4 regions of the Priestia sp. JV24 genome follow, and region 1 is predicted to be linked to each of the others. Evidence: riboswitches for the same ligand, from Rfam matches in the RefSeq annotation. Region 1 holds a riboswitch; each other region holds the start of a gene.
What was found. A riboswitch is a leader RNA that binds a small molecule or an ion and turns the genes downstream of it on or off. The one in region 1 is predicted to bind lysine.

Region 1 (3,184 bases):
AGGTAATATCGTTGCAAAAGTAAGAATAAGCCGAAATCGAAATATGTTATCTGAAAACTCTTCTATTGTCAACTTAATAAAAATGCATAACTACAGAAAAGAAATAAGGGTCGGTTATTTTCTTCTCTTTTTATTCATTTTCTTTAGAATCTTCTTGATAATGCTCATTTAAGTATGGGTTCTCTGTCGTAGCAAAATTAACAGATTGAAGGCTAGTTTCAGGATCCATTCCATAATAGCCTTTTAGTTCCGCATTTTCTAGCTCGCCACTTCTAAGTTTTGGTTCTTTTTTCTCTTTCATGCTGCACCTCTTTTTTCTTATAAATCAAGGACTGGAACCATACGGTCTTCATCATGTGTTCCTCTCGCATGAACGGTAGCTATACTTGATGTTTCATCTACACTTTTAATCCAAATAGGAACTCCGTGGTAATGAACATCAATTTCCTTGGGGGAAGAAAGAATTTGTTTAGCTCGATTTATTTCCATGTTATCACCTCATTTTTTAGTATGTCCTTGTGATGCATCAATTAAAAGATAAAGCTATATTTCCTCACCAATAACTTGACTACATTCTATAACTCACTTCGTCAAAAATTAATCTATTCCTTAACCTTACAAAAATCGAACATCAATGGGTTTGCTTAACCTCATTTTATTCTTTAATTCGAATACGTATAAATATGAAAAATGAGCACATACTGTACCTAATCAGATTCCTCCTTTTGCTGACGAATCGTTTCTCCTTTAATATGTTAAGTTTACAAAAAACATCTGTCTTCACAGGTGTTTTTTATTTTGAGAAAATATATTATTTGTATACAAACTAAGTTTTATTTTACTTCTAGTAGGGGAATAAAATAGTAAATTAAATCGGAGAGGATGAGGGATTTATGTTAGAGATGGAGGTAAAGAACCTTCAAAGGTCAGAAACTAAATTTAGAAAGGCTGAATCAGAATACTTAAATAAGGCAATCGAAGAATATTTCGTTCGTCGTACATACCATAATGCACCAGTAGTTGATGCACTTCGATATGTACTAACGATTGATAATAAAAGGGAACGTTTAGAAAGTGCCGTTGAACTTTTTGGAGATAATATCAAAGAAGTAAATAACCAAGATATTATAAACTATTTAAATCAATGTAGATGTTATAAGGAAATAAGAGATACAGTCTAAATTTGATGCTATCTTATGAAAAAATTTATAGTTCATAAATAACCAAAAGAGGATTGGAGATATGAACTATAAACAAAAGGATTATTATATTAGCGCAAAAGAAAATGAATATTATAAAGTACTAAATGTAGTCGATTGGATTTGAGTCAATAATCCGGAGGCATTCTCTCAAAAATAAGGGTAAGGACTTAATTACATGGTGTCCATAAAATTATACTTAAATGATTCTTGCGTGAAAGGAAATTTACTGTTATATTAAATTCAATTAAATATTTTCTTATTTCAATATTTTTTGAAGTGAGGATAGAGGTGCAAAGATCATAAGTATACAATTTGAGGAGAATGAGATCCAATGACAATTGTGGAAAGGGGTATTTGCCGAAGCTGAAAGAATCTCATGTTCTTGAAGCTGGTTCTGCTGTTGAATAAATACAGAACTGTCATATGGGAAACTGTATGGAGGGCTATCTTACGCACGGAAACTATTTTTGATAAATATTGTTTCTACTGCAGCAACGAATCCCTCGTTGCTGCTTTTTTGCGTTTCTTATGAATGGCTCTGACCCCTCTAATTTTAAAAATTTTATAAAGGGTGTGTAGTTATGAATTTTGGCCAAGTATTAACAGCAATGGTTACCCCGTTTGATCAGAATGGCGAAATTGACTTTAACGCGACGAAAACGTTGGTTGAGCATTTAATTACAAATGGCACAGACGGCTTAGTTGTAGCTGGTACAACTGGAGAGTCTCCAACATTAACCACAGAAGAAAAAATTGAATTATTCAAATGTGTTGTAGAAGCTGCTGCTGGAAGAGTCCACGTCATCGCTGGAACTGGCTCAAACAACACGCAAGCTTCGATGAGCTTAACGAAACTTGCAGAGGAAACAGGAGTCGATGGTATTATGCTCGTTGCTCCATACTATAATAAGCCGTCTCAAGAAGGCTTGTACCAGCATTTTAAAACGATTGCCGAATCAACCTCTCTACCAGTTATGCTTTATAATATCCCAGGGCGAAGCATAGTTAACATTTCTGTTGAAACAGTTGTTCGTCTATCAGAGATCCCTAATGTTGTGTCAATTAAGGAAGCAAGTGGCAACTTGGATGCCATGGCAGAGATTATTAGCAAAACACCTAGCGACTTTACACTATACAGCGGCGATGATGGGTTAACAATACCAGTATTAGCAATTGGCGGGGCAGGAGTTATTTCAGTTGCTTCCCACATCATTGGCAATGATATGCAAGAAATGATTAATGCCTTCAAAAATGGCGATGTCCAAAAAGCTGCTGCTACACATCGCAATCTGCTTCCAATTATGAGAGCATTATTTATTGAGCCAAGTCCTTCACCAGTAAAAGCTGCATTAAATCTAAATGGAATACAAGTTGGCGGTGTTCGTTTGCCAATGGTTCCTTTAAGCAATAAAGAGCAAAGTGCACTAGAAAAAGTTCTGCAAGCTAGCGGCATTAACGCTACCTGTTGAAATAAATAAAAACAGGTTAGGAGAGAGAGCATAGCTAAAACGACCGATTCAATCGATACATTAAGGCAAGATTGGTACCCAAAGCTCAAGATGGATGAATCATCATTTAGCTAACTTCTAAAAATAGAAAAACTCCCTTAACGCATTGGGGGAGTTTTTCTGTTTTTTTATGTATGTATACTATATACATCTTCAGTTGCCATCCAGAGGGAGACCTATTTCACTATATGTTCATTCTTCTGTCGGTATTGGTGCAAGAACTTATATCTTAGTCAACACGATTCCGCATAGAGTAAGAATAATTCCTATTAATTGATATTTTTTAAGTCTCTCTTTAAAGATAATTAAGCTCCCGATTAAAACAACAATACAATTTAAACTAATGATTGGATAAACCACACTGGATGGACCTTCCTTTAGGGCGAATAAATAACAGCTGTAACCAATCGTACTTAATATACCAACTAGTATACCTATCTTTATTTCAATTTTATGTGCAGTTAATTTTTTAAA
Region 2 (3,184 bases), on a different contig from region 1:
ACAAAACCGTCTGAATTCAGCCGAATTAATCTTCCTCCTACATGCAGTGTAAACGTTTCTATCACTTTTCCATTTTGACATAAAGCGATGTTAGCAGTGCCTCCTCCTACATCAATATTGGCAATTACTGCATTTGTTTCAGCGGAACGTTGGATTGCTCCTGATCCTTTTGCTGCTAACATTCCTTCCAAGTCAGCGCCGGCTGTTGCAACAACAAAATCCCCAGCATGTTCGGCTAGATAGTGAAGGATACTTTCTGCATTTTGCTTTCTAGCCGTTTCTCCTGTAATGATCACAGCACCTGCCTCCACTTGATCTAAGGAGATTCCTGCATTCTTATACTCTTGTTCTAGTAGTACCGTTAATCTTTGAACATCGATTTCAACCTCGTTTAGCATAGGGGTGGTATAGATAGAACTTGCATACGTTACGCGACGATCAATAATTTGACAGCCTGGCAGCGTAAACTGATTTTGTTGATTTGCTATTAACAGCTTGCTTACAATCAGCTTTGTTGTGCTTGTTCCGATATCTAAACCTATGCTCGTTATCCATTTCTGTAGCATGCTATCAATCCCTTATCTCGTTTGAATATGGTGATTATCATAAAACAGTTTTTTGAATATTTCACTAACTATGTTATCAAACCTGACACACTTTTGTGTAAACAAAGGTGACAAATGACAAAAAAGACTAAATCTTGGTAGATTTAGTCTTTTTGCTTATGATGAGTGTGATTTAGTTACAATCATTCTTGATGCGGATGGAATTAACAGTGAAAGGATAACTAGACATGATAGCAACGACCCAATCATCGAAATCCCGTTCATCGAGAAAGAATACCATAGGACAGGCATTCCTTTTGGTGCAGCAAATCCCCAAAATATTAAGCCTGCAATGAAATGGCAAAAATAACGAGCGAAACTTCCTATAATTAAAGATAAAATAATAAAAAAGAAAGCTTTTGATCTTTGATTATTAGCTAAGTATCCTTTAATAGAACTAGAGAAAATCCCGCCAAATCCAATAAAGGTAACAGCGATAACATACTCTATAAAAGCTTGCAATGGGGTTAAAATATATGCATTTCCTAAAGCTAATTGCAATATTCCCCATAAAAATCCGGATAAAGCTCCTCCTTTGACTCCCCATCGAAAGCACATAATAAAAATAGGAACCATAGAGAACGAAATGCTTACGCCTATTGCAATTTTTATAGAAGGTAAAAGATCAATTAAAAAAGCCAATGCTGCAAAAATAGCTATTTCAATTTTAGCCTGTAAAGGTAATGCTTTATTCACGTTTCTCACTCCTGTTTTTGAATCATTCATATCAAACGGTTTACACAGGAGTAAGCAAATATATGCTACTATTCCCACATTCCTGCGCTAGCGTTAACTAACAGGTTCGAAGGGTCTGAACAATTTGTTCACTCTCAGCACGGCGGCTCCCCCTGTGGTACGTTCGGATATTTATGTAGTATTATGACAACATTCATTATACCATATGTAACAAAATAGATTCGAGAGATTTCAAAGATGTTTCTATTTTCTGAATCTATTTTTTATAATGACAATCGTTTTAGTATTTGGTATACTTCTTTTATGTCAATTGAATATAAAAAACCCTCATCCTAATCGATGAGGTAGAGGTCGCAGTTTTTAATAGTAAAGTAACGGAAATGCAGAGAACATTGAGGATGTTGCTTGAAAGGAAAAATTGCCGAAGTTTAGATCACTTCTCGGTTGATTTAAGCTGGGGCTGTCTCCGAACAGGAACAGAACTGTCACATCATGCGAGTGATGTGAAGAGCTATCTTCACGGAAGGTTGACGCGGTTTTCAGATTTAAAAGCGCGCACATATACTGCGGGCTTTTTTTATGTTATCCCGTCTCTTTCCGTACATTCGAAAGGAGTATTTATCTATGCAAGAGCAACAAGAATTAAAACGTGGGTTGAAATCTCGCCACTTAACGATGATTTCATTAGGAGGAGCCATCGGAACCGGCTTATTCCTAGCAAGTGGTGGAGCAATTCACACAGCAGGACCTGGGGGAGCGCTTTTAGCTTACGCTATCATTGGCGTCATGGTTTACTTTTTGATGACCAGCCTAGCGGAGCTCGCAGCTTATATGCCTGAAGCTGGTTCGTTTAGTACGTATGCATCTCGTTTTGTAGATCCATCCTTTGGTTTCGCTCTCGGATGGAACTATTGGTACAACTGGGCTATTACAATTGCAGCTGAATTATCCGCTGGAGCCCTTATTATGAAATTTTGGTTCCCAAACTCTTCTTCTATTTTATGGAGTGCCCTGTTTTTATTAATTATGTTTGGGCTTAACTACCTTTCTGTAAAAGGATTTGGTGAATCTGAATTTTGGTTTTCGTTAATTAAAGTAGTAACGGTTATCATCTTTTTAGTTATTGGCATTATGATGATTTTTGGTATCTTTAACAATGAAGCACCAGGGTTTAAAAACTTCACGCTTGGTGATGGACCCATTCACGGTGGATTCTTTACTGTCTTAGGTATTTTTATGGCTGCTGGTTTTTCATTTCAAGGAACAGAGTTGCTTGGAGTCGCAGCTGGAGAAAGTGAAGATCCGGAAAAAACGGTTCCTCGCGCAGTTAAACAAGTCTTCTGGCGCATCTTGTTATTTTATATTTTAGCTATTTTTGTTATTGGGATGCTTATTCCATACACAGCCGATTCATTAGCAAGTGATGATGTGCGAGTAAGTCCATTTACTTTAATATTCGAACGAGCAGGTCTGGCGTTTGCAGCATCAGCTATCAATGCCGTTATTTTAACAGCCGTTTTATCTGCTGGTAACTCAGGTATGTATGCTTCTACGCGTATGCTGTGGAACTTAGCGAAAGATGGAAAAGCACCAAGGTTCTTAGCAAAAGTAAATAAACGAGGCGTTCCGGTGAATGCTTTAATTGCAACGGCACTTGTCGGTACACTTGCATTTGGTGCTTCATTTTTTGGAGACGGTGCGGTATACACGTGGTTACTTAACGCTTCTGGTATGTCTGGTTTTATTGCTTGGTTAGGAATTGCCATCAGCCACTATCGTTTTAGAAGAGCATTTGTTGCCCAAGGTCATGATTTGAGTGAACTTCCATATCATGCAAAACTTTTCCCTTTTGGTCCTATCTTTGCCTTTATTTTATGTGCTGT
Region 3 (3,184 bases), on a different contig from region 1:
CTTCTAATTCAAATGCTATGTGAAGCGTCTCAACAGCTTTTACCATATCAGCATGCGGTACAACTGTAGATACTTTAATTTCAGACGTGCTGACCATCTTCACTTCAATTTTCTCTCCTGCCAGCACTTCAAACATTTCCGCTGCAACGCCTGGATTAGAAATCATGCCAGAGCCAACAATTGATACTTTAGCCAGACCGCTTTCATGTTCAATACGCGTATATCCTAAAGTAGATTTATACTCTTTTAAGACGGCAAGAGCGGCGTCTACATCTACGGTTTTAATAGAAAATGAGATAGAGAGACGATTATTAGCGGTTACGTTTTGAATAATAATGTCCACATTTAACTGTTCTTTTGCTAATGCTGTAAAAATAGTAGAAAGAGTTTGCAACTCGTTGTTTAACCCTTCAATTGTTACTCGTGAAATATTATCTTCAAACGCAATTCCTCTTACGACCAAGTTTTGTTCCATTGAAACTTCCTCCTCAACAATCGTTCCATTCTCGTTTTCTAAGCTTGAACGCACTTCTAGCGGTACCTGATAATTTTTTGCAAACTCAACAGCGCGCGGATGCAGCACCCCTGCTCCTAAATTAGCTAATTCTAACATTTCGTCATATGAAATAGAGTGAAGCTTACGAGCATCTTCTACATAGCGCGGATCTGTCGTAAACACTCCTGTTACGTCTGTATAAATATCACATTTTGCAGCTTTTAATGCTGCGGCAAGAGCTACTGCCGTCGTGTCAGAGCCGCCTCGACCTAATGTTGTAATGCTTCCATCTTCTGAACAGCCTTGGAATCCAGCTACTACTACGATTCGGCCTCTATCTAATTGGCTTTGAATACGAGTCGTGTCAATGTGCTGGATTCGTGCATTGCTGTGAACTGCTTCCGTCTGGATACCAGCTTGCCAACCTGTTAGCGAAGTTGCTTCATACCCTTTATATTGAAGGGCCATTGTTAACAGGGAAATCGTTACTTGTTCTCCAGTTGTAAGAAGCATATCCATTTCGCGTTTGCTTGGACTGTCCGTAATATCACTTGCTAATTTCACCAGTGCATCTGTAGTTTTGCCCATTGCCGATACAACAACTACTACTTGGTTACCGCGCTCTGCTTCTTGAATAACACGGTTTGCTACATTTTGGATACGTTCAACAGAACCAACAGATGTTCCACCAAATTTTTGAACGATTAATGCCATAATTTTGTTCATTCCTTTTCAATAAATTTGCATATGCAGGATGATGAGAAGCTAAATTTTTTTACTCAGACAATAAAAAAAGCAATGAGATGAGCTCTCATTGCTTAACGAACGAAAATTATAAAACATAACCGTCCACTGCCGTGAGATAGCTCTCCAAGAATCTACATCTTGACAATCCTACGTTTATTCAACGCAGAACCAGCAATCATTACTATGAGGTAATGTTCACTTCGGCAAATTTCCCTTTCCGCATCATTCATAAGAGCTCATACCCTTCCTGATACGTACTGATTAAATTTGCACCTCTATCTTCACTTCATTTGATGAAGTGTCGTATGAAATTAGTTAATAGCTTATCAAATATTTTCTATTATTTCAAGACTATTTTTGCAATGTTTCATAAATTTTTTCAGCGATGTTTTGAGGAACACCTGAATTTCGAATATCATCAACCGTTGCTTCTTTCAATTTTTTCACGGAACCAAAATACTTTAACAAAGCTTTTTTACGCTTTTCGCCCACTCCCGGAATATCGTCCAGAACAGACTGAAAAGCAGACTTAGAGCGCACTTGACGGTGGAAGGTAATCGCAAAGCGGTGAACTTCATCTTGAATTCGCTGAAGCAAATAAAATTCTTGACTATTGCGTTCAAGCGGTATGATTTGAGGAGGCTCACCAATCATCAGGTTGGAGGTTCTGTGCTTATCATCTTTGACAAGACCTGCTGTAGGCACTAAAAGTCCCAATTCATTTTCGAGAACGTCCTGTACTGCAGCTAAATGCCCTTTGCCTCCATCTACAACAATTAAATCTGGAAGCGGAAGACCCTCTTTTAACGCTCTGGAATACCGTCTGCGAACGACTTCTCTCATGGAACTGTAATCATCTGGTCCCTTTACCGTCTTAATTTTATATTTGCGATATTCTTTCTTTTCCGGTTTCCCATCAACAAAAACAATCATCGCAGAAACGGGATCTGTCCCTTGAATATTTGAATTATCAAATGCTTCGATCCGATAAGGAGCGGCAATTCCAAGCTCTTCTCCTAACCGTTCAACTGCGCCAACCGTGCGCTCTTCATCTCGTTCAATTAAATAGAATTTTTCACCGAGCGCAATTTTTGCATTTTTACACGCAAGTTCTACTAATTCTTTCTTTTTGCCTCGCTTTGGATGCTGAACCTCTACTTCCACTAATTTCTCAGCCAGCTCTGCATCAATCGTTGCTGGAACCATCACTTCTTTTGGCTTAATATTTTTGGCATAAAACTGACCGATAAAAGTTAAGAAATCTTCTTCTGGCTCTTTATAAAAAGGAAACATAGAAACTTCTCGCTCAATTAACTTCCCTTGGCGAATAAAGAAAACTTGAACACACATCCAGCCTTTATCATAAGAATAGCCAAACACATCTCGATTAACAAAATCATTAAACGTTACTTTTTGCTTTTCCATTGTCGCTTCGATATGAGCAATTTGATCTCGATATTCTTTAGCCCGTTCAAAGTCAAGTTCTTCTGAAGCTTTTAACATTTTTTCAGTTAACTCTGTTTTGACATGCTCATATCCACCATTTAAAAACCGCGTGATATTTTCAATAATTTGTTTGTTTTGCTCTTCTTTTACTTCTTTTACGCAAGGAGCTAGGCATTGCCCGATATGGTAATACAAACAAGGCCTGTCTGGCATGGTAGAGCACTTTCTTAATGGATAAATGCGATCAAGAAGCCGCTTTGTTTCATTTGCAGCTTGAACGTTAGGATAAGGACCGAAGTATTTCCCTTTATCTTTTTTTATTTTTCTTGTAATAACAAGTCGGGGCTGTTTTTCAGCTGTAATCTTAATAAAGGGATAACCCTTATCGTCTTTAAGCATGATATTGTATTTTGGATCATGCTTTTTAATTAAATTCATTTCTAAAATAAGCGCTTCTAAATTAGAAGATGTGACGATATATTCAAAATCGACAAT
Region 4 (3,184 bases), on a different contig from region 1:
ATTCTTTAATGGCAGAAGTATCTACATTATGTAGCGGATTGTAAAGTGATGCGCCTAAAAAGCCTAAAACGGCTGAAACAGCAGCAGTGGCGACAAACACAACGGCAATTCCTAGCATAATTTTACCAAGACGTTTCATTTCGTTCATGTTTGCAATCGCCGAAGCCACACTAAAAAAGACAAGGGGAACGATAATCATGAACATCAAATTGAGAAACAAATCACCAAAAGGCTTCACGACTGCCACATCGGGTCCAATAGCATATCCTGCTATCCCGCCAATTAAAATAGCGAGAAGCAGAATAAGCGATGATCTGTACGTTTTAAATACACTTAAAACCATAGTTAGATTTCCTCCAAACAACAATAGCTTCTTTACTACGCAAGAACAGCTATTATTTGCTCATTGCATACGTAGTAACGACTGGCTTTACATCTTTACGCACCAAATCTTCGTATGTTTCTCGCTCTACAGCAAGACGAGCTTCTCCCTTTTTTACAAATACAACAGCAGGGCGCGGAATACGGTTGTAATTGCTAGCCATTGAATAGTTGTAGGCACCTGTAGAGGACACTGCTAATAAATCTCCTTGATTAACGCGCGGTAAATCAATATCCCAAATAAGCATATCTCCTGATTCACAGCATTTACCCGCAATTGATACTGTTTCATCTTTTTTATCCGTCACTCTATTAGCCAAGACAGCTTCATGTTTTGCATCGTAAAGAGCAGGACGGATATTATCGGTCATACCGCCGTCAACTCCTACGTATTTTCGTACACCTGGAATCTCCTTCGTTGATCCAATTGTATAAAGCGTTGTACCTGCTTCTCCTACGATGCTTCTTCCAGGCTCAATCCAGACTTCTGGAAGAGTATAATTCTGTTCAGTTAACGTGCGGCTTAGCTTTTCTGTCAGTGCATCTACATAATACTCAACTGGAAGAGGAGAGTCGCTTTCGGTATAACGAATACCAAAACCACCACCTACGTTTAAAACTTTTACTTCAAATTCCATTTTATCACGAATGCTGAATAAGAAATCAGTTAAAATATCAATGGCGCGAGAAAAACCATCTACTTCAAAAATTTGCGAACCAATATGACAATGAATGCCTAAAAGATCGTAGTAAGGCTTTTCTAACGCAGAACTTACCGCTTTCATGGCTTGGTCATTGGAAAGACCAAATCCAAACTTGGAATCTTCCTGTCCGGTCATAATATATTCATGTGTATGGGCTTCAATCCCTGGAGTAACACGCAGAAGAATAGATGCTTTCTGTTTGCGCTCAGCTGCTAAGGCATGCAAAACTTCAAGTTCGGTAAAGTTATCAACAACAAAACAGCCAATATTTGCATCAAGAGCCATTTCCATTTCTTCAATCGTTTTATTATTTCCGTGAAAATGAATGCGTTCAGCTGGATATCCAGCTTCAAGCGCTGTAAATAATTCGCCTCCTGAGACCACATCTAGTGACATATCAAGCTTCGTTAAAAGGCTAGCCATTTCCATACAAAGAAATGCTTTCCCTGCATAGGCGATTTGATATGAAAATCCGCTTCTTCGAAAGGCTGAATGGAAGGCCTTGCATTTCGTTTCAATTAATTCTTGATCGTAGATGTATAGAGGAGTGCCGTATTGTTTTTTCAGTTCGACCGTATCGCACTGCCCAATTTCTAAATGATTGTTGCTGTTAATTTTACTCGTTCCATGTAAGTACATAATTCGTATCCCTCCATTTAAATCATTTAACTATAACTTTGAACTTTGATGGTCAGTAGAAAAACACAAAAAAGACCCGTGAAGTGATGTTCACGCGTCTTGGTTTCATAATAATAAAGTATTATTACATTCTAGGCATCAACATCTCTTCAATAGCTCTCCACAAACCAAATGGTTTGTGACAGCTCAGCATTTATTCAATACTGAACCAGTATATGAACACAATGGATGTTTATATACTTCGGCACGAAATCCCTTTTACTTATCTTCACAGACTCCATTAGTCTCCAATAAGTGACTCTTGATTTCATGCACCTCTATTCTCAGAGAGGAAAATTATATTTAAATGTAATTCCTATTATATTTCCTTTTTCTCCGTCTAGTCAATGAAAAGTTAAGGCATAGGAATATCAAAAAAAATAAATAAGAAAGCTATGAAGCTTCCAGATAGAATCCAAGCAGCCAGTGCTGTCTTCTGATGAATGATTAAAAGTGAGAACGTGACAATATTGAAGAGAAAAGAGCACAGCAGCGACCATCCATAATGATGAGTGATACTGTGATTAACATAAGCAATGAACTCAATCACAGTAAATAAAAGCGCCCACAAAAGAATCCACCACAGGCTACCGCTTACATGCAGCGGCAGCCTTCCTAAAAAAACCGGTATAACAAACGGATAAATAATTAAGGTTATTCCAAGGGAAACCATTAGGTGATCGGGTAGAAAAAGGTGATCAATACCAACAGGGTAAAATACCCATACGCGGTGATGAAACAGCAGCACTTCATAAAGCAAATTCCCCGTGACCCAAAACAGCAAAGTAGGATAGTATTCTTGATACCTTCGCCACTTGCCAAATAGTAAACCAAGGATGATGAAAAATAATACAAATGAAGATTGCATGCGCTCTCCTTAAAATAATGGTTATTTCTTTTTATTTACATATTATAGAAATTTTATTCTCTCCGCTTTTATTCAGAAACTATAATAGAAAAGCCGTAAGAAACAGCGTTAAAGACGTACTACCACTATTTATGGCTTTCTTCACCCTGCTATAATCTCCGTAAAGGAACTTTTAACACTTTTGTTCACGAGATGAAAGGAGCTATATGTTAAAGGCCGAAGGACGTAAAAATAAGCTCAAAATAGCTTCACCTAGTATGTGACTTCTTTTTTTGCTATGCTAAAGTTGCGTACATATAGCATGAGAATACTAGAAGAAAGAAAAGGGTGTTTTGGTATGAAAACATACATCGTAGTTGGAGCTGGGATACTTGGAGCTTCTACAGCATATCATTTAGCAAAAGCAGAAGCAGATGTGACATTGATAGATCGCAAAGATGCTGGTCAAGCTACTGATGCAGCAGCAGGAATTGTTTGTCCATGGCTTTCGCAGCGTCGAAATAAAGCATGGTACCGCTTAGCAAAAGGCGGCGCTAAGTACTATCAAACATTA

Region 2: it holds a riboswitch for lysine, as region 1 does, so the genes downstream of both, OK414_RS13335 (amino acid permease) here and dapA (4-hydroxy-tetrahydrodipicolinate synthase) in region 1, are expected to answer to the same signal.
Region 3: it holds a riboswitch for lysine, as region 1 does, so the genes downstream of both, OK414_RS24730 (aspartate kinase) here and dapA (4-hydroxy-tetrahydrodipicolinate synthase) in region 1, are expected to answer to the same signal.
Region 4: it holds a riboswitch for lysine, as region 1 does, so the genes downstream of both, lysA (diaminopimelate decarboxylase) here and dapA (4-hydroxy-tetrahydrodipicolinate synthase) in region 1, are expected to answer to the same signal.

Annotation. Positions count from the first base shown of each region.
Region 1 covers NZ_JAPCIN010000012.1:534,006-537,189, forward strand. Annotated here, with positions in the region: gene OK414_RS08400 (hypothetical protein) at 131-301, opposite strand; gene OK414_RS08405 (H-type small acid-soluble spore protein) at 319-489, opposite strand; gene OK414_RS08410 (hypothetical protein) at 894-1,181, shown strand; lysine riboswitch at 1,478-1,656, shown strand; gene dapA (4-hydroxy-tetrahydrodipicolinate synthase) at 1,784-2,671, shown strand; gene OK414_RS08420 (DMT family transporter) at 2,933-3,184, opposite strand, start outside.
Region 2 covers NZ_JAPCIN010000016.1:173,798-176,981, forward strand. Annotated here, with positions in the region: gene OK414_RS13325 (ethanolamine ammonia-lyase reactivating factor EutA) at 1-566, opposite strand, end outside; gene thiT (energy-coupled thiamine transporter ThiT) at 723-1,331, opposite strand; TPP riboswitch at 1,364-1,464, opposite strand; lysine riboswitch at 1,639-1,823, shown strand; gene OK414_RS13335 (amino acid permease) at 1,926-3,184, shown strand, end outside.
Region 3 covers NZ_JAPCIN010000023.1:666,156-669,339, forward strand. Annotated here, with positions in the region: gene OK414_RS24730 (aspartate kinase) at 1-1,210, opposite strand, end outside; lysine riboswitch at 1,352-1,529, opposite strand; gene uvrC (excinuclease ABC subunit UvrC) at 1,595-3,184, opposite strand, start outside.
Region 4 covers NZ_JAPCIN010000015.1:517,621-520,804, forward strand. Annotated here, with positions in the region: gene OK414_RS11980 (dicarboxylate/amino acid:cation symporter) at 1-343, opposite strand, end outside; gene lysA (diaminopimelate decarboxylase) at 396-1,724, opposite strand; lysine riboswitch at 1,870-2,052, opposite strand; gene OK414_RS11990 (CBO0543 family protein) at 2,119-2,631, opposite strand; gene OK414_RS11995 (NAD(P)/FAD-dependent oxidoreductase) at 2,969-3,184, shown strand, end outside.